DNA from 3 places in the Thermoanaerobacter sp. X514 genome. Region 2 is predicted to be linked to each of the others. Evidence: riboswitches for the same ligand, from Rfam matches in the RefSeq annotation. Region 2 holds a riboswitch; each other region holds the start of a gene.
The links. A riboswitch is a leader RNA that binds a small molecule or an ion and turns the genes downstream of it on or off. The one in region 2 is predicted to bind S-adenosylmethionine.

Region 1 (6,685 bases), 1.1 Mb from region 2:
TCTTGCTATCTCTTTTTCAATCTCTTTAAAAAACTCTTCACATTGTTCCTTTATTTCACTATATTCTTCCCTCCTTTGATGATTAAATTGTTCTATCACATCCTTCTCTATTTCTTCATCAAGGGCCACTACTTCAAAGGCTTTAAAATCTCCTCCAAAGCCTTTAATTTCATCCTTTAGCTTCTCTATTTCTTTTAAAAACCTTTCCATGTAAGGCACAATACATACAGACTGTTGTAAATACAAAGCGCCAATTTTTTTTATTCTTCTCCATATAGTAACCCTAGCTGTTGACGAATCACTTGGGACCTTATACACAAAAAGTAACCACTTCAACTTTCCACCTCCTCTATCTTTCTTTCTCTTGCTTTTCAATTTTCTACTTATGGCAATTAAACTTTAATTCCTATTTTTACATCTTGTTTTATTGTAACAAATGTTACAACTAAAATCAATACAATCAATTTTTCACTATTAAACCCTTCGATTTCATGGTATACTTTTTATATACAATAAAATCTGGAGGTTATACTATGGCTTTGGACGGCATAACTTTACATGCAATAATAAAAGAACTAAAAGAAGAAATTATTGGTGGAAGAATTGATAAAATATATCAACCTGAAAAAGAAGAATTAATCTTTATAATACGAAATAAAGGTAAAAACTATAAACTGCTATTGTCTGCTAATGCAAATTATCCAAGAATATATCTTGCAGAAGAAAATAAAGAAAATCCTGCTGAGCCTCCAATGTTTTGCATGCTATTGAGAAAATTTCTTCAAAGCGGCAGGATAATAGATATAAAACAAGTAGAATTTGACAGAATAGTAAAAATCGACATAGAAACAAAAGACGAATTAGAAAATCAAACAATTAAAACTCTAATTATTGAAATAATGGGAAGACACAGCAATATCATATTAATTGACAAAGCTACTCAAACGATAATAGATAGCATAAAAAGAGTATATTCCGATATGAGTAAAGTAAGAGAAGTACTACCTGGGAGGCAATATGTCTACCCACCACTGCAGGAAAAGTTAAATATAAATAATCTCTCGCTACCTTCTTTTAAAGAAGCTGTTAATAACTACAAGTCAAAAAAAATTGAAAAAACCTTAGTAGATATTTTACAAGGATTTAGCCCCACTTTGGCAAGAGAAGTTACTTTTAGATGTAATATATCTGACAGATTTGTAGAATCAATAGAAGATGAGCAAATTGAAAATCTATATCAAAACATAAAAAAAATATATGAAGATGTTTTAAGCTTAAATTTAAAACCTTGCATTGCCTTTCAGGAAAATGAAGTAATTGACTTTTCTTGTATTGATTTATCTCAATATATTACAAAAACTTTTTTCCCTACAGTGAACAAAGCTGCTTGTAAATTTTTCAGTGAAAAAGCAAATATAGTAAATTTGCAAGTAAGGTCCTCGGATTTAAGAAAAATCATCAACAACAATTTAGAAAAACTTTATAACAAATTAGATAAACTTCAACAAGAATTAAACGAAGCAAAAAATGCTGACACTTTTAGACTTTACGGCGAACTTATAACAGCAAATATGCATTTGTTAAAAAAAGGAATGGAAAGCTTCAAAACCATAAACTATTACACTGGTGAAGAAATTGAAATACCCATTGACAAAAAATATTCCCCTTCAGAAAATGCACAAAGATACTTTAAAAAATACAGCAAGTTAAAAAATGCCAATAAAATAATAGAAAAACAAATATCCGATACTCTTGAGGAAATAACTTATTTAGAAGGTCAACTAGTGAACTTGGAAAATTGTACATTACCATCAGAAATAGAGGAAATAAAAAATGAACTGTCTGAACAAGGGTATATACATAAGCAGCAAAAGAAAAAAATATCACGGCAAACTCTTTCTCAACCGTTACATGTAGTATCTTCAGACGGTTTCGACATATATATAGGGAAAAACAACACTCAAAACGATTATCTAACGTTAAAATTCGCAAATCCTAACGATATATGGCTTCACACAAAAGACATGCCAGGGTCTCACGTCATAATCAAGACAAATAACAAACCTGTGCCTGAAACAACTCTTATTGAAGCTGCAAAATTAGCCGCCAAATATAGCAAAGCGAAACATTCTTCAAATGTACCTGTTGATTATACCTTAAAAAAATACGTAAAAAAACCTTCTGGCGCAAAACCAGGTTTTGTAATATATACAAGCCAAAAGACCCTTTATGTAGACCCAGAGTAAGATGCTTTTTAGGCATCTTACTTCTTATTTTAAAGGCACACTAAATATAGGAATATATTTTCTTCTATTTTCTTGTATAACACTCTCATACAAAAAAACTGTATCTACTAAAATTGCTCCTTTTTCTTGTTTTTCAAAAAGACTATTTACTTCTTCTATGTCAATGCTTAAACGTATGTCTCTGGCAATGGTAATGTGGGAAGTAAACTTTCTTTTATCTTTTTCAAAGCCAATTTTATATAATTCCTCATCTATATTGTCATGCAGTTTATTAAGAAAGGAATTTTCTTCTGTACCTACCCACAATACTCGCATATCGCCATTTCCCTTAAAAAATCCTACTTTGTCAAATTTTATATAAAAGGGACTAATATCTTTTACTGCTACTTCAAGAGAGTCTTTTATTTTCATTACACTTTCTGTTTCTATTTCCCCTAGAAATTTTAAAGTAATATGGAAATTATCTTTATGAGTCCATCTTCCTTTTATCGTATAATTTTTTAACTCTTCCTGAAAACTTGATAATTTCCCTATTGATTTTTCATCTAAATCAATTCCAATAAACGTTCTCATAGCACTCCTCCTTTTTTCTATTTCCATGGAAATAATTGTATTAAAACTTTCATTGTCCTCCTCAAAATTATAGCAAATAGAAGCAAAAAAAATCCATCTCAAATAGACTATTGCTATATTTTTCTTGCCTCTGTTTCTGTTAGCTTTATGATTTTTTAAATAACTTACATCATGACTTTTTTAACCTATTGACAAATGTTTATGTTGATGTTATTATCTAATTAAATTGCTAAAGTGAATAATAAAATAAAAACTCTTATCGAGAGCAGGTGGAGGGACTGGCCCGATGAAACCCGGCAACCGGTGGCCGAAAGTTTTAAACATGCGGCTGCACGGTGCTAATTCCTGCAGAACGTTGAGTTCTGGCAGATAAGAGGATTTAAAAACCTCTTCGTACTGTCAGAAGAGGATTTTTTATTTTTATTTTGGGAAAGGAGGCTTTTCTTTGATCTATATTAGAAATCTTACAAAAGTTTATCATTCAGCTTCAGGAAATGTTAGGGCTTTGGAAGACGTCAACCTCAACATAGAAAAAGGCGATATTTTTGGAATTATAGGTCTGAGCGGTGCTGGAAAGAGTACTCTCCTGCGCTGCATAAATATGCTCGAAAAGCCAACTTCCGGTTCAATTGAGATAGATGGTGTTGAAATGACTCGGCTTTCTCCCTCTGAATTAAAAGAAATGCGAAAAAAAATAGGCATGATATTCCAGCATTTTAATCTGTTATCATCCAGAACTGTCAGAGGCAATGTGGCTTTTCCTTTGGAGATTGCCGGGCTGGACAAAAGGACAATCGATAAAAAAGTAGAAAATCTTTTAGAGCTCGTGGGGCTTTCCGACAAGGCCGACAACTATCCTTCTCAGCTTTCAGGCGGTCAAAAACAGCGGGTAGGTATAGCACGAGCCCTGGCTAATGATCCGAAAGTTCTTCTTTGTGACGAACCTACTTCAGCGCTGGATCCAGAAACAACTCTTTCTATTTTAAATCTTTTAAAAGATATAAATAGGGAGCTGGGAATCACCATAGTTCTCATAACACATGAAATGAATGTCATTAAACAAATTTGCAATAAAGTAGCAGTTATTGAAAAAAGTCGTGTGGTAGAACAGGGACCTCTTATTGAAGTATTTAAAAAACCTCAAACAGAAACCGCACGAAATTTTTTGAAATCTGTAACTTTATCAGAAATGCCTAAGGAATTAAAAGATAGGATTGAAAACTTGTCCCACGAACACTTGGAAGGCAAAATTATTAAAATTGCCTTTTTCGGCGAAATTACAACAGAACCTGTCATATCAAACATTATAAGAAAATTTGATGTTGACACCAATATTCTCTATGGAAACATTGACCACATCCAGGGTATGCCCTACGGTACTCTTATAGTTGAGCTAAGAGGCAAAAACGGTGAAACAGACGCTGCTTTAAAATATCTAAAAGATTTGGGACTCGACGTGGAGGTGATTGAAAATGTCTGAAACTATAAACTTGTTGCTGGTTGCCACATGGCAAACTATTTACATGGTGGCGGTGTCAACGTTCATAGCAACGATTTTCGGGGTACCCCTCGGAATCCTGCTGATGGTAACCGACAGGAATCAGATACTGCAAAACGAACTTTTAAACAAAATACTAGGCACTATTGTAAATATTTTTCGCTCTGTGCCTTTTGTAATACTTTTAATCGTGCTTATACCTTTTACACGATTGCTTGTAGGGAAAGCTATAGGGACCACCGCAGCGATTGTTCCCCTTTCGGTAGCGGCTATTCCCTTTATGGGAAGGCTTACCGAAACAGCATTAAGAGAGGTAGACCGCGGTATCATTGAAGCAGCCCAGTCTATGGGAGCTTCACCCCTTCAAATCATAACCAAGGTGCTAGTCCCCGAGGCTTTACCTTCAATAGCCGCAGGGATTACCATAACTACTATAAATTTAGTGGGATATTCTGCCATGGCAGGTGTTATAGGAGGTGGTGGGCTAGGAGATTTAGCAGTAAGATATGGATATCAGCGATTTATGCTCGACATTATGCTTTATACCGTAGCAATTTTGGTAGCTATGGTACAGCTAATTCAACTCATAGGAGATGTACTAGTAAAACAGCTGTCAAAAAATCGGTAAATTTTACTTTTTTAATAAAGGAGGAGATTGATGTGAAAAAGTTCTTAACTACACTTTTATTACTGAGCCTTCTAACAATTTTTATTGCGGGATGCGGAACAAAACAAGGACCCACTTCCGACAAACAAACCCAAAACCAGGGCGTATCAAAAACAACCATCAAAGTAGGAGCTACTCCAGTGCCCCACGCCCAAATTTTAAACGTCGTAAAACCCCTCCTCGAAAAAGAGGGAATTACTCTAGAGATTGTAGAGTTCACAGATTACGTGCAACCCAACCTAAAGCTAGCTGAAAAAGAATTAGATGCTAACTATTTCCAGCACATCCCTTATCTTGAAGATTTCTCAAAGGAGCATAATCTTGATTTAACATATATTGCTAAAGTTCATATCGAACCCATGGGTATATACTCCCAAAAAATCAAAAACCTCAGTGAGTTAAAAGAAGGCGCTACCATTGCCATACCCAACGACGCTACCAATGGCGGAAGAGCTTTGCTACTGCTGCAATCAGCTGGAGTAATAAAATTAAAACCAGATGCAGGTATTAAAGCAACAGTAAATGACATTGTCGAAAATCCTAAAAAAATTAAGATTTCCGAGCTGGAAGCCGCTACTCTGCCAAGGGTACTGTCAGATGTAGACGCAGCGGTAATAAACACCAACTACGCCTTGGAAGCTGGACTTATACCCACTAAGGATGCTCTCTTTATCGAATCAGCAAATTCCCCTTATGTCAATGTACTGGTGGTCCGCAAAGGCGATGAATCTAGGCCTGAACTTAAGAAGTTAGCCGAAGCCTTAAATTCTCCAGAAGTTAAAAAATTCATTGAGGAAACATATAAAGGTGCTGTCGTACCCGCCTTTTAAGCAGGAGGTGATTTTATTGTCAGAATCTGATAAAACTATCGGTGTCATCGCTGGTACACCAGTAGATACTCAGATGGGAGTCGATTTTATAAGAAAAAAGGGGCTTGAAGCGGTGGGAATCCCTGCTGCTTCAAGCCCCGATGAACAAAACATGCTCCAGTTCTTAAAACCTGATGCTCTCACCCAGAAGGTAATCTCTATTATAGGCGATTTCCAGAAGCAAAACATAAGAAAGGTAATGATTTACTGCAATTCTCTTTCAGCTGCAATAGACCTTGAACTTGTAAAACAAAAGTACCCTGATACCAATATTGTAACACCACTTCAAGTATACCATAGCCTGGCGTCAAGATATAAGCGGTTGGTAATCTTGGCTGCCAATGGCCAGTCCTTGAAGACTATAGAAAAAATCTTTTACGAAAATAATCCTACGATTCAAATCATCGGGGTCACTACGCTTCCAGTAATAAGGGCAATTGAAAATCTCGAAATTCCAGAAATCATCATTGATAAATTTAATCTTGCCGATTTAGTCCCTAAAAACTTCAATGCAGAGGGGCTGGTGCTAGGCTGCACCCACCTACCTTATTTGAAAGAAAAACTTGAACAAAAATTAAACGTACCTATCATTGACCCAGCAGAAAAAATGCTGGCTGAACTCTTTTTGTGAGATTAAAAACACTTGAGCATCAATTTCCGGAGATAAAAACAGAAAAGAGGTAGCCCATTTTAAAAACAGACTACCTCTTTTAAATATGTATAAAATTTTACCGGCAGCGACCTACTCTCCCGCGAAAGCAGTACCATCGGCGCTGGAGGGCTTAACTAGCACCCCAGCCGGTCTTGCGACCGTCTGGGGGCCCCTTGTGGA
Region 2 (6,685 bases):
CCTCTTTAAGGTACCGTAAACAAAGTAAGTTGGTGGAAGTGATTTTGTTAACAGATTTCCTACGATAGGACCTAAGGAGTCGCTTATAAATTTATCTGTACCAATACATAAAAAAACTGAATTAGGGCTTAAATAGGAATTTAAAAAATTAGCTATGAAATAAACGGCGTTATCATCATCATATTTAAGCCTTAATTCTTCCATAATTGAAGCCTCCCTTTTTAATAATAAACTGAATTAAAAAATTAAGGGAAGGAATAATAAATGTGTACAGTTAAAATAATGGGAGGTTTTCAAAAATGAAAAAATATACAGTTTACATAATTCTAATCGCGGTATTTTTGTCAGCTACTACTATGTTTATGTTAAAAACATATTTTAAAGAACATAAGAATAAGGAGGAAATTAAAACTTTTGATGAAGTATATCCCGCAGGGAAACAGATGTGGGATAGGGAAATAGAAAATGTAGAAAAATATAATGAGTCTAAGACTACAAAAATTTCAAGAGAAGAAGAAAAATATTCAAGCCAAGCTCTTGAGCAAAATGTAGATAAAACTACAACACAAGAAAATGAAAAAGATAAAAAAGAAAAAGTGATTACTGTAGAAGAAATATTGGAAATACAAGATAAAATGGAAGCTTCTCAGAAGGCAAAGGTAATGGAAATTTTACAGAAGTTAGGGAAAGAGGATATGGATAAGATTATGAAGATGGCAGAGAAAGGATTAACAAAGGAAGATAATGAAAGATTATTAAACATATTAAAAAATAAACTTTCTTCCGAAGAGATAAATTATCTTGTAGAAATAGCAAATAAATATTTTGCCGCGAAATGACCTTATGTGGTATTTTGTGCAGACACTTTAAAATATGACGTATTCTTAAAAAATTTAAAGATTGCAGGCGATAAATCAATAAAACGGCCATTTTTAAGCTTTTATGCCTATTGTGAAATTTCATTTTTTCTATTATAATTTATTTCGTCACTGATGTCGGGATGTGGCGCAGTTGGTAGCGCACGTGCTTTGGGAGCATGGGGTCGGGGGTTCAAGTCCCTCCATCCCGACCATTGTGGTCGTATAGCTCAGCTGGGAGAGCACCTGCCTTACAAGCAGGGGGTCATAGGTTCGAGTCCTATTGCGACCACCATTTTCAAAAATTAAATATTGTGGAGGGATACCCAAGTGGCCAAAGGGGGCAGACTGTAAATCTGTTGGCTGTCGCCTTCGATGGTTCGAATCCATCTCCCTCCACCATTGAAAAAAAGACCGTAAGGTCTTTTTTATTTTTCTCCTTCAAATGTCTTGACATGGTAAAAAAGTGTAGTATAATATTATTTGAAAGAGAAAATTATTATTTATTAATAAAAATTTAATTAGGGAGGAATCTTTTATGAGAGAAATGACGAGACATAATCTTAGTGAAGCCTATGCTGGAGAGAGTCAAGCTCACATGAGATATCAAATTTTTGCTGATGTAGCTGAAAAAGAAGGCAAACCTAATATTGCAAGACTTTTCAGGGCTATTTCCTATGCTGAATTGGTACATGCCACAAATCATTACAAAACTCTTGGAGAAGTTGGAAATACAGTAGAAAATCTTGAAAAAGCTATAGAAGGGGAAACCTTTGAAGTAGAAGAGATGTATCCTGCTTATAATGCTGTTGCAGAACTTCAAGAGGAATCTGGAGCTAAAAAAAGCATACATTATGCTATTGAGGCTGAAAAAATACATGCAAAATTGTACACTGAAGCAAAAGAAGCAGCATTAAAAGGAGAAGACATAAAGATATCAAAAGTTTACATATGTCCCGTTTGTGGATATACCTCTGTTGATGTATTGCCAGAAAAATGTCCTGTATGTGGAGTTCCTGGAGAAAAATTTGTAGTATTTTAAATATAATTTTTCAAAAAAGAGCATGTTTTGGCATGCTCTTTTTTTGATGCAAAAATATTTGACATAGTAGATAAAGTGTGCTATAGTAGACATCAGAAAATTTAATAACATGCTCTTATCAAGAGAGGTGGAGGGAAAGAGCCCGATGAAACCCAGCAACCTGTCCTATAGGACAAGGTGCTAATTCTCTCAGAAGCATGCTTCTGAAAGATGAGGGTATGTGCCTCTTCTTTTGGAAGGGGTTTTATTTTGCTTTTAAGGAGGAATAGAAAAAATGCGTAGATTGTTTACATCTGAATCAGTCACTGAGGGGCATCCTGATAAAATTTGTGATCAGATTTCTGATGCGATATTAGATGAAATTTTGAAAAAAGATCCTTATGCCAGAGTTGCTTGTGAGACTGCTGTAACTACCGGTTTGGTTTTAGTAATGGGCGAAATTACTACAGATTGTTATGTAGACATACCGAAAGTTGTAAGGAAAGTAGTAGAAGAAATTGGCTATACTAGAGCAAAATTCGGTTTTGACGCTGATACTTGTGCGGTTATCACTTCTATTGATGAGCAATCACCGGATATTGCCCTCGGTGTGGACAAGGCATTAGAAGCTAAAAGAGGAGAACTTTCAGATTCGGAAATTGAGGCTATTGGCGCTGGAGACCAGGGTTTAATGTTTGGTTTTGCTTGCGATGAAACAGAAGAATTAATGCCTATGCCTATAATGCTAGCTCACAAGCTTGCAAGAAGACTGGCGGAAGTTAGAAAGAACGGGACATTAAGCTATTTAAGACCAGATGGTAAAACACAAGTAACAGTAGAGTATGAAGATGACAGGCCTGTGAGGGTAGATTCTGTTGTAGTATCAGCTCAACATGCACCTGAGATTGATCACGATACTATTGAAAGAGATATTATTGAACATGTAATAAAACCTATAATTCCTGAAAATATGATAGATGATAAGACTAAAATTTTTGTAAATCCCACAGGAAGGTTTGTAATTGGTGGACCTCAAGGTGATAGCGGACTTACAGGAAGAAAAATTATTGTAGACACCTATGGCGGATATGCAAGGCACGGGGGCGGAGCTTTTTCTGGTAAAGACCCTACAAAAGTTGATAGATCTGCAAGTTATGCTGCAAGATATGTGGCAAAAAATATTGTGGCAGCAGGACTTGCTAAGAAGTGTGAAGTGCAATTAGCTTATGCGATAGGTGTTGCTACACCTCTTGAAATAGGTATTGATACTTTTGGCACAGGTAAAATATCAGATGAAAAGATTTCGGAAATTGTAAAACAAGTTTTTGATTTAAGACCTGCAGCTATAATTAGGGATTTAGATTTAAGAAGACCTATTTATAGACAAGTTGCAGCTTATGGCCACTTTGGAAGACACGACTTAGACCTCCCATGGGAGAAAACAGACAAAGTAGATATATTAAGAAAATTGGCAGGAATGTAAATTTGAAAGCCCGGGTAAACCCGGGCTTCTGGCATTTTTTATATATCTTTTTTAAATGCCATAGAATTTATGTTTTGTAAACGCTTCGCTACCTTAATTATACCACAAAAATTGAAAAAAAGAAATGAATTGGCTTTAATTTGCTTTAAATATAAGGTAAAATTAAATAAAGAAAAGAATTAAAACAGGAGAATCGGCTATGATTGACATAGAGGGTGTAGTTGAAGAAATAATTTTTAGAAATGAACAAAATGGTTATACGGTTTTAGAATTAAGTACCCAAGGTTTAGTAGTCACTGCTGTAGGTTATATGCCTTATGTAAACATTGGGGAAAGAATTAAAATTGAAGGAGAATGGGTAGAACATCCTGATTATGGTGAGCAAATTAGGGTTTTAAATTATGAAACCTTGGCTCCCACCACTTTAGAAGGAATAGAAAAGTTTTTATCTTCTGGCTTAATTCCTGGAATAGGTCCTGTTACAGCAAGAAAAATTGTAAAAAAGTTTGGCGTTGATTCTTTAAATATAATTGAAACTGCACCAGAAAGATTAAAAGAAATAAAAGGTCTAAGCGATGAGAAGATAAAAAGAATTTGTGAAGCTTATGAAATGCAAAAGGGCATAAAAGAAGTGATGGTGTTTTTGCAGGGGTACGGTATTTCCACTGCAATGGCTATAAAGATTTATAAAGAATACGGAAACAACGCGATTGAAATTATTAAGCAAAACCCTTACAGATTGGCTGACGATATATTTGGAATAGGATTTAAAACTGCAGACAAAATAGCAGAGAGCCTAGGAGTTGACCCTCATTCTCTATATCGCATATCTTCTGGTACTCGATATGTTTTGATGCAGTATGCGGCAAATGGTCACACCTATGTGCCGAAAGAATTGTTAAAAAAAGAAGCAGCAAGTTTGTTAGAAGTGAGCGAAGAAGAAGTAGAGGATTCTTTTGTGCTTTTAGTACAAAATGAAAAAATACATATTGAAACTTTTGAAGATGATACTGTAGGAATTTACTATATACCTTACTATATAGCTGAATTACACACAGCAGAGAGATTGTTTAACATGACACTAATGGAAAATGAAGATTTAGGCATAGATGTCCAAAAAGAAATTAGAAATTTTGAAAAAGAAACAGGTATTTTGTTAGCAGAAAATCAAAAATTGGCTGTTGAAGAAGCTGTTAAAAATTCTGTTGTTGTCATAACGGGAGGACCAGGCACAGGAAAGACTACAATAATAAATTGTATAATACGTATTTTTGAAAAAGCTGGTAAAAAAGTGGCTCTTGCAGCCCCAACAGGAAGAGCCGCAAAAAGGATAACGGAAGCTACTGGAAAAGAGGCGAAGACTATTCATAGGCTTTTAGAATATACTTATTCGGAGGAAGAAGGGAAGGGCTTTAACAAAAATGAAAAAGACCCATTAAAATACGACGTTATAATAGTTGACGAAGCTTCAATGGTAGATATATTGCTTATGAATGCTTTATTAAAAGCCCTACCTATAGGGGCAAAACTGATTTTAGTAGGGGATGCTGATCAGCTTCCATCTGTTGGAGCCGGAAATGTCCTAAGAGATATAATAGACAGTGGAATAGTAAAAGTGATACGTTTAAAAGAAATTTTTAGACAGCAAAAGCAAAGTTTGATAGTAGTAAATGCTCACAAGATAAATAATGGAGAATATCCAACCTATAACGATAAAAATAGTGATTTCTTTTTTATAAATGCTAACACCCAAGAGGATATATTAAAAACCATATTGGAGCTTGTGACAAACAGACTTCCTAAAGCTTATGGATTTCATCCTATTAATGATATTCAAGTACTCACCCCTATGAGAAAAGGGATAATTGGTGTTCACAATTTAAATTTAGAGCTGCAAAAAGCATTAAATCCCCACGACAAAACTAAAGCCGAAAAAATAATGAAGGAGTTTGTCTTCAGGGTGGGGGATAAAGTGATGCAAATAAAAAATAACTACAAGATAAAATGGAAAAAAGGCGATGAAGAAGGAGAAGGAGTGTTTAACGGAGATATAGGAATAATTCAATCAATAGACGAAGAATTACAGGAATTGACTGTATATTTTGACGACGAAAAATTTGTCACTTATGACTTTTCTGACTTGAATGAACTAAATTTGTCTTATGCTATAACAGTACACAAAAGCCAAGGCAGTGAATTTCCTGTTGTCATAATGCCAATTACTTATGGACCCCCTATGCTATTAACAAGAAACCTTTTGTACACTGCCGTTACAAGGGCGAAGAAATTGGTTATTTTGGTAGGTCAAGAGAAATATTTGAAATTTATGATTGACAACAATAGAATCTCAAAAAGATATTCAGGGCTTCTTTCAAGGCTTAAAAAAGCACTTTTGTATGTAAACTAAATATTACGATTTTACACAAAATAGAGGAAAATTTACTGTAAAATGATAATTTTTTAATTAATTTTAATTTAATAATGCCGATATAAAATATAAAAGAAAAGTGAATTGCAATAAGGGGCAATAAAGATGATTTTTTTAGACCTTTTATTTCCACCAAAAACAACCTGCATTATTTGTAAAACTGTTATAAAAACAGGGTATTTATGCGACAAATGCAAAAGCACATTAAAATTTATTGAGGGTAATAGGTGTAGTATTTGTGGTAAACCAATAGACTATGAAGGAACATGTCCTGATTGTTTAGAACATGGTCATGAATTTAAACAAAATATAAGTCCTTTTGAATACGATGGTGTTGTAAAAGACTTAATAGGGCGGTTCAAATATTTCAAAGAGAGAGAATTGGCACCTTTTTTTGCAGACTATATGGCTGATGCAGTTAAAAAAATGAACTGGCCTATAGATGTCATAGTACCTGTTCCTCTTCACAAAATTAGACTTGACGAAAGAGGTTACAATCAGTCAGAACTTTTAGCAAGAGAACTTTCTTATCGATTGAATATTTTTATGTCTAAAGCTTTAAGAAGAGTGAGAAATACAACAACCCAGACTGCTTTGCACAAAGAAGAGAGGATAGAAAACGTAAAGGGTGCTTTTAAAGTGACTTACAAAGATACTATTGTTGGGAAAAATGTGTTACTGGTAGACGACGTGTTGACAACAGGTGCTACTTTGGACGAGTGTGCCAAAGTCTTAAAAGAAAATGGGGCAAAAGATGTATATGTGGCTACCATAGCAACGGGTAAAAATATGTAATGGGGTGTTTGAAGTATCAAAAAGGGGGATGAAAGGAAATGGAAATAAGAAATTGTAAAAGGTGCGGAAGGCTTTACACGTACACAGGAATTGACCTATGT
Region 3 (6,685 bases), 790 kb from region 2:
TTTAGATAATTTACACTGCCTTTATCTTTATTTAGTAAAACCATTGATGCCCTCAAAGTGTCCATCATGGCTTCATCGCAGGGATTTATAATAGCAGTAGTAAGCCCATAAGATGCTGCCATTGCTAAAAAAGTAGAGTTTATCAACCTTCTTTCAGGTAAACCAAAGGAAACATTGCTAAGTCCCACAACAGTATTTGCTCCTAACTCTTCTTTAGCCAATTTTATCGCTTCTAAAGTCTCAATTGCGGCCTCCTGCTCAGAAGAAACCGTCAGCACAATACAATCTATCAATATGTCCTCTTTAGGTATGCCATACTCTTCCGCTTTTTTTATAATTTTTTTCGCATTTTCAATTCTTTCATGCCTATCTTTGGGAAGCCCTTTATCTCCTACAGTAAGTCCTACAACACAAGCTCCGTATTTTTTGACAATAGGAAGCACTTCTTTTAAACTTTCCTCTTTTGCACTTACAGAGTTGATTATGGGTCTACCTCTTAAAATTCTTATAGCTTTTTCTACAGCTTTAATATTAGTGCTATCTATTTGAAGAGGAATGTCTACCACATTTTGTATTTCAGAAACTACTTTAGGAAGTAATTCTTCTTCGTTTACCCCAGGAACTCCCACATTTACATCCAATATTTCCGCTCCGCATTTTTGCTGTTTTATAGCTTCCTCTACTGCTAAACTCACATTTCCCGCCAAAAAAGCCTCACTTAACTTCTTTTTTCCAGTAGGATTTATACGTTCCCCTATAACCCTTAAAGAATAATCGTGGCCTATGAAAACTGTTTTTGTATTGGAAGCTACAGCTGTAAATTTGTTGACTTTGACTTTTGGCTTTAAATCTTTTACAGCTTTTTTAACAAGTTTTATATAGTGAGGAGTAGTACCGCAGCACCCTCCCACTATAGATGCTCCTTTTTCAACAAGAGAAGGAAAGAAACTAGCAAATTCTTCTGGTTTTAAGTCGTAAACTGTTTTGCCGTCGCGAATGACAGGCATACCTGCATTAGGTTGTGCAATAATAGGTATGCGAGAAACTTGAGACATTTTTTCCACTACACTTACCATTTTATCGGGACCTGTCGAGCAGTTAACGCCAATGGCATCTAATCCTAACCCTTGTAAACTAACTACTACAGTTATAGGGTCTGACCCCATGAGAGTCCTTCCATCTTCTTGAAAAGTCATTGTACATATAACTTTCATGTTTGAATTCTCTTTAGCAGCAAGAATGGCAGCTTTTGCCTCCAGCATATCTGACATTGTTTCAATTAAAACAATATCTGCTCCCGCTCTTTCTGCAGCTATAACTACTTCTTTAAAAACATCATAAGCTTCGTCAAAAGTCATGTCTCCATAAGGGGTCAAAAGTTCTCCAATAGGTCCTATAGAAAGTGCCACAGGTTTATCTTTGGAAGCTTCTTTGGCAATTTTGACAGCCTGAGTGACAATATTGAAAACCTCATTTTCCAGTCCATATTTTGCTAATTTTATCCTGTTAGCGCCAAAGGTATTTGTCTCAATCACATCCGCTCCTGCTTCTATATAGGACCTGTGGATATCAAATACTACTTCTGGATGGGTTATATTCATATATTCGGGACACTCTCCAGTTTTTAAACCCCTCTCTTGAAGTTGTGTCCCCATTGCTCCATCAAAAACAATCACTCTATTTGAAAGTTCTTTAAAAATGTCTAACATTTTTAACCTCCATTTAATTCATCTGTACGTTATTTTCTGCAAAATCACAGACTAAATCATCGACTCTTGAAATTATTTCTAACACAACATTTGTACTCCCTAAAGGCATAATGTGAATTCCTGCAACTTCACTGCGTATCCGCTTTATAAACTCTACAGCTATGTTTATTCCCTCTTCTCTTCCTCCATCCTTTAGCCTTTCTAAAACTTTTTCTGGAATATCTATACCTGGCACTTTTTCATTTAAATTGACTGCCATTTTATAGCTTTTAAGAGGTAATATGCCTATCAAAAGTGGTACATTGAAATTTTTAATCTTTTCAATAAACTTAAATAAAATTTCCTCATCATAAACCGGTTGTGTTTGAATAAATTCTGCCCCTGCCTCTATCTTAACTTTAAGCTTCTCTAGTGCTTCATCCCTTAAATCATTTGGATTTGCAGTCGTACCGGCGCAAAATTCTGTTGGGGAATCTAATTTATTTCCATTGTAATCATAACCTCTATTAAAAGCACTGATAATCTTTAAAAGCCCAATAGAATCTACATCATATACCCCTTTAGCCTGAGGAGTATCTCCACGGGAAGGGTCATCTCCTGTCAATGCAAGTATATTTCTCACCCCTAATGCATAAGCTCCTAAAAGCTCTGACTGAAGGCCTATCAGATTTCTGTCTCTACAGGTCAAATGAAAAATAGCTTCAATGTTTAAGTGGTCTTGTAAAAGGTGAGCGACTGCTATAGGACTCATCCGCATATTCGCCATAGGACAGTCCGTTATATTTAAGGCATCTACAATGCCTTTTAATTTTCTCGCTTCTTCAATAGTTTTCGTTATATCTACCCCTTTTGGCGTAGAAATTTCTGCTGTCACAACAAACTTCCTTTTCTTAAGTTTAGTACACAAATTTTCATTTTTCAACATCTACATCGCCTCCATTTTTAAAAATAAAAAAGTCTCTTCGCCAAAAGAAGAGACACCAAAACTCTCTCATCTTTCAGCGAAACGCTGCTGGAATTGGCACCAAGACGCATATAAAATGCCGGTTGCCGGGTTTCATCGGGCCAGTCCCTCCACCACTCTCGATAAGAGATTTTAAAGTATTAAATTGTTAAACTATTTAAGCTATATGATACTATGGATTAACTCCTATGTCAATAGAAATTTTTTTGTCCCTCTCTAAAGATTTTGCAGGCTTTTAACTTTTTTAAAATAAATCTGTAAATTTTTTATGTTATTTGCTATACTATAATTGTAAAGAATATAAATTTTCGAGAAAGGAATGTTTTGAATGTTCTCATCTCTTATTTTTGGTATCCTTTCTATTGGATCAATTATACTTTACGGTTTAATCTGGTGGAAAATTTTTGATAAAACTGGTTATGGAGGAGCATATGGTCTTTTGATGTTTATACCTATTGTGAATTTTATAATGCTTTTAGTATTAGCATTCACTGAGTGGCCCGTACATAGATATAAAAATTATTGAGCAATAACACTGTTTTTATTTTTAATACTTGTGCAAACACTTGCATAATGATTTTTTTAATATTATAATATACTTAACACTTGGAAAATGAGGAGGTTTAATATGGGTAATGAAAAATTACCAAGAGTAGCCTATTTCTGCATGGAATATGGCTTACAGTCAGATTTCAAACTATATGCAGGTGGCTTAGGCATTTTAGCAGGAGACCATCTAAAAGCTGCAAAAGAGTTAGGTATGCCTTTAGTAGGAATAGGCATACTGTGGAAACAAGGTTATACAGAACAACATATCGGTGAAGACGGATACCCCTATGATGCCTATCGCAATTACACACGTAAGTACGACTTTTTAAAGGACACTGGAGTAAAGGTAAAAGTAAAAATAAGAAATAGAAATGTGTATTGCAAAGTATGGTTGATAGACAACTTTGACAATGCTCCTCTGTATTTGCTTGACACAGATATACCAGAAAATGGGGACAGATGGATAACAGGTCAACTTTATGGATGGTTTGGTGAAGAAAGAGTTGCACAGGAAATAGTATTAGGCATTGGCGGAGTAAGAGCTTTAAGAGCTTTGGGAATTGATGTTGATGTTTATCATTTTAACGAAGGGCATGCAGTATTAGCAGCCATTGAGCTTATAAAAGAAAAAATGGAAAATCAAAATATGAGTTTTGAAGAAGCATGGAAAGCCACAAGGGAAGAAGTAGTATTTACAACCCATACCCCTGTTAAGGAAGGAAACGAATCTCACGATTTAGAACTTCTTATGTATATGGGTGCAAACAATGGCCTTTCAATTGAGCAAATGGCCCAAATTGGTGGCGTTCCTTTTAATATGACAGTCGCAGGTTTGAGACTTTCTCGCATTGCAAACGGTGTCTCAAAACTTCACGGGCAAACTGCAAACAGAATGTGGCAGCATGTTGACAACAAAGCACCTATAATCTCCATAACCAATGGTATTGACAGAAATACTTGGGTAGATAAAAGGATAATAGAAGCCTACAACAAAGGTGAAGGGCTCCTACAAACTCACAATATTTTAAAACAAGAATTAATTGATTTTGTATATCAAAAAACAGGAGTTAAATTAGACGCTGATAAACTTTTGATAGGTTTTTCAAGGAGAGCTGCTCCTTACAAAAGAAGCGATCTTATATTTACCAATGACGAAGTTATAGGTGATTATTTAAGGTCTAAAAAAATTCAAATGGTGTTTTCAGGAAAAGGTCATCCATTAGATGACGTGGGTAAAAAAATTGTCGCAAAATTAATAGAGATGACAAAGAAATATCCTGAAAGCGTAGTATTCTTAGAAGATTACGATATGACAATAGGAAAAATGCTTACTCGAGGCACTGATGTGTGGTTAAACAATCCAAGAAGACCATTAGAGGCCAGTGGTACCTCCGGCATGAAAGCCGCCATGAACGGAGTGTTAAATTTAAGTATTTTAGATGGATGGTGGCCAGAAGCTTGTATAAACGGAGTAAATGGCTGGCAATTTGGGGATGGTTTTGAGTCTGACAACATAGAAGAATTAGACAAACACGACCTTGAAGCACTCTATGACGTCCTTTTAAATAAAGTAGTTCCAACCTACTACAATGATAAAGCGAAATGGGAAAACATGATGAGAGAAAGCATAAGGACGACTTATGAAGCTTTCTCAGCTAATAGAATGTTAAAAGAATACTACGATTTAATGTACACAAAAAAATAAGTCAACCCCTATTTAAAAAGGCCGCGCAATTGCCCGGCCTTTAATTTATTTTCCCAATCTTTTTTCTAACAATTCTTTTTCTTTTTCATATCCTGGTTTTCCTAAAAGTGCAAACATGTTTTTCTTGTAAGCCTCTACTCCTGGTTGGTCAAATGGATTAACCCCATTTATATATCCGCTTATAGCACAAGCCATTTCAAAGAAGTAGACCAGATTGCCAAAATAGTAAGCTGATATTTCAGGGATATTTACTACAAGGTTAGGAACATTTCCATCTGTATGAGCCAATAATGTTCCTTCAAAAGCCTTTTTATTGACAAAATCTATAGTTTTTCCTGCTAAAAAGTTAAGCCCATCTATATTGTCCTTGTCTTCATTTATAACTATATCTTTAACAGGTTTTTCAACATTTAAAACTGTTTCAAAAATATTTCTGCTTCCCTCTTGTATAAACTGCCCCATTGAGTGTAAATCTGTCGTAAAATCTACTGAAGCAGGATAAATTCCCTTATTGTCTTTACCTTCACTTTCTCCAAAAAGCTGTTTCCACCATTCAGAGAAATAGTGAAGCTTTGGCTCATAATTTACAAGTATTTCTATAGCTTTGCCTTTTCTGTACAAAATATTTCTCAAAATTGCATACTGCATGCTGATATTTTCATTAAGGTTGTCTTTGGTATAGACTGTTGAAGCATCATAAGCTCCCTGCATCATATCGTCTATGCTAATGCCTGCTACTGCTATTGGTAGAAGGCCTACAGCTGTCAAAACTGAGTATCTTCCTCCAACATTGTCAGGAATCACAAATGTTTCATATCCTTCTTCATCAGCTAATTTTTTTAAAGCTCCTTTCGCTCTATCTGTTGTCACATATATTCTCGATTTAGCCCCTTCTTTTCCATATTTTTTCTCAAGAAAATCTCTAAAAACTCTAAAAGCTATTGCCGGTTCTGTAGTAGTACCAGATTTAGAAATCACATTTATTGATACATCTTTGTCCTCTATAAGTTCAAATAAATCACTTAAATATGTAGAGCTTATGCTGTTTCCAGCAAAATAAATCTCCGGCATATTCCTCTTACCTTTTGGCAACAAATTATAGAAGGAATGAGAAAGCATTTCAATTGCCGCTCTTGCCCCTAAATAAGACCCACCTATACCTATTACTACAAGCACATCAGAATCTGATTTAATCTTCTCTGCTGCTTTTTTAATGCGTTCAAACTCTGCCTTATCATAGTCTTTGGGAAGACTCACCCATCCTAAAAAGTCATTTCCTTGAGCATTTTTACTAAGCACCATATCAAGAGATAATTTTGCATGCCTTTCCATATATTCGATTTCTTTTTCACTTACAAATTGCAGCGCTTTTGAATAATCAAAGCTTATCAATTTCCTCATATGTAAACCTCCATTCTTTATTTACATACTTATTTTATACCATAAATCTATGTTGTTCAAGTTTTTCAAAAGTATGTATAAGTTTACTTAGCTTTATTTTTACATACCCATAAATTTTTGTCAATCTTTTTGGAATTTTTACTTTATGGGATATAATATAAAGAGGAGGTGCGAAATTATGGAGGCATTAGAGGCTTTAAAAAAGAGAAGAAGTATAAGGAAATACATAGATAAACCTATTCCAAAAGAAATATTAGAAGACATAATAGACTGCGCAAGGCTTGCTCCCAGTGGAAATAACGCACAACCTTGGCATTTTGTCGTTATAACAGACAAAGAAAGACTTAAATTCATAGC

Region 1: linked by a shared signal. The riboswitch ahead of TETH514_RS08905 (methionine ABC transporter ATP-binding protein) and the one ahead of metK (methionine adenosyltransferase) in region 2 are both predicted to bind S-adenosylmethionine.
Region 3: linked by a shared signal. The riboswitch ahead of TETH514_RS06130 (methylenetetrahydrofolate reductase) and the one ahead of metK (methionine adenosyltransferase) in region 2 are both predicted to bind S-adenosylmethionine.

The regions. Positions count from the first base shown of each region.
Region 1 is NC_010320.1:1,769,678-1,776,362, forward strand. Features, by position in the region: gene TETH514_RS08890 (Chromate resistance protein ChrB) at 1-336, opposite strand, end outside; gene TETH514_RS08895 (NFACT family protein) at 534-2,246, shown strand; gene thpR (RNA 2',3'-cyclic phosphodiesterase) at 2,271-2,819, opposite strand; SAM riboswitch class I at 3,073-3,195, shown strand; gene TETH514_RS08905 (methionine ABC transporter ATP-binding protein) at 3,265-4,299, shown strand; gene TETH514_RS08910 (methionine ABC transporter permease) at 4,292-4,945, shown strand; gene TETH514_RS08915 (MetQ/NlpA family ABC transporter substrate-binding protein) at 4,978-5,814, shown strand; gene TETH514_RS08920 (aspartate/glutamate racemase family protein) at 5,831-6,484, shown strand; rRNA gene rrf (5S ribosomal RNA) at 6,583-6,685, opposite strand, start outside.
Region 2 is NC_010320.1:457,253-463,937, forward strand. Features, by position in the region: gene yyaC (spore protease YyaC) at 1-204, opposite strand, end outside; gene TETH514_RS02205 (hypothetical protein) at 300-839, shown strand; tRNA gene TETH514_RS02210 (tRNA-Pro) at 997-1,072, shown strand; tRNA gene TETH514_RS02215 (tRNA-Val) at 1,077-1,152, shown strand; tRNA gene TETH514_RS02220 (tRNA-Tyr) at 1,174-1,259, shown strand; gene TETH514_RS02225 (rubrerythrin family protein) at 1,396-1,899, shown strand; SAM riboswitch class I at 2,012-2,116, shown strand; gene metK (methionine adenosyltransferase) at 2,174-3,361, shown strand; gene TETH514_RS02235 (ATP-dependent RecD-like DNA helicase) at 3,561-5,768, shown strand; gene TETH514_RS02240 (ComF family protein) at 5,895-6,584, shown strand; gene TETH514_RS02245 (TIGR03826 family flagellar region protein) at 6,623-6,685, shown strand, end outside.
Region 3 is NC_010320.1:1,247,350-1,254,034, reverse strand. Features, by position in the region: gene TETH514_RS06135 (homocysteine S-methyltransferase family protein) at 1-1,709, opposite strand, end outside; gene TETH514_RS06130 (methylenetetrahydrofolate reductase) at 1,723-2,634, opposite strand; SAM riboswitch class I at 2,698-2,802, opposite strand; gene glgP (alpha-glucan family phosphorylase) at 3,302-4,927, shown strand; gene TETH514_RS06115 (glucose-6-phosphate isomerase) at 4,973-6,328, opposite strand; gene TETH514_RS06110 (nitroreductase family protein) at 6,507-6,685, shown strand, end outside.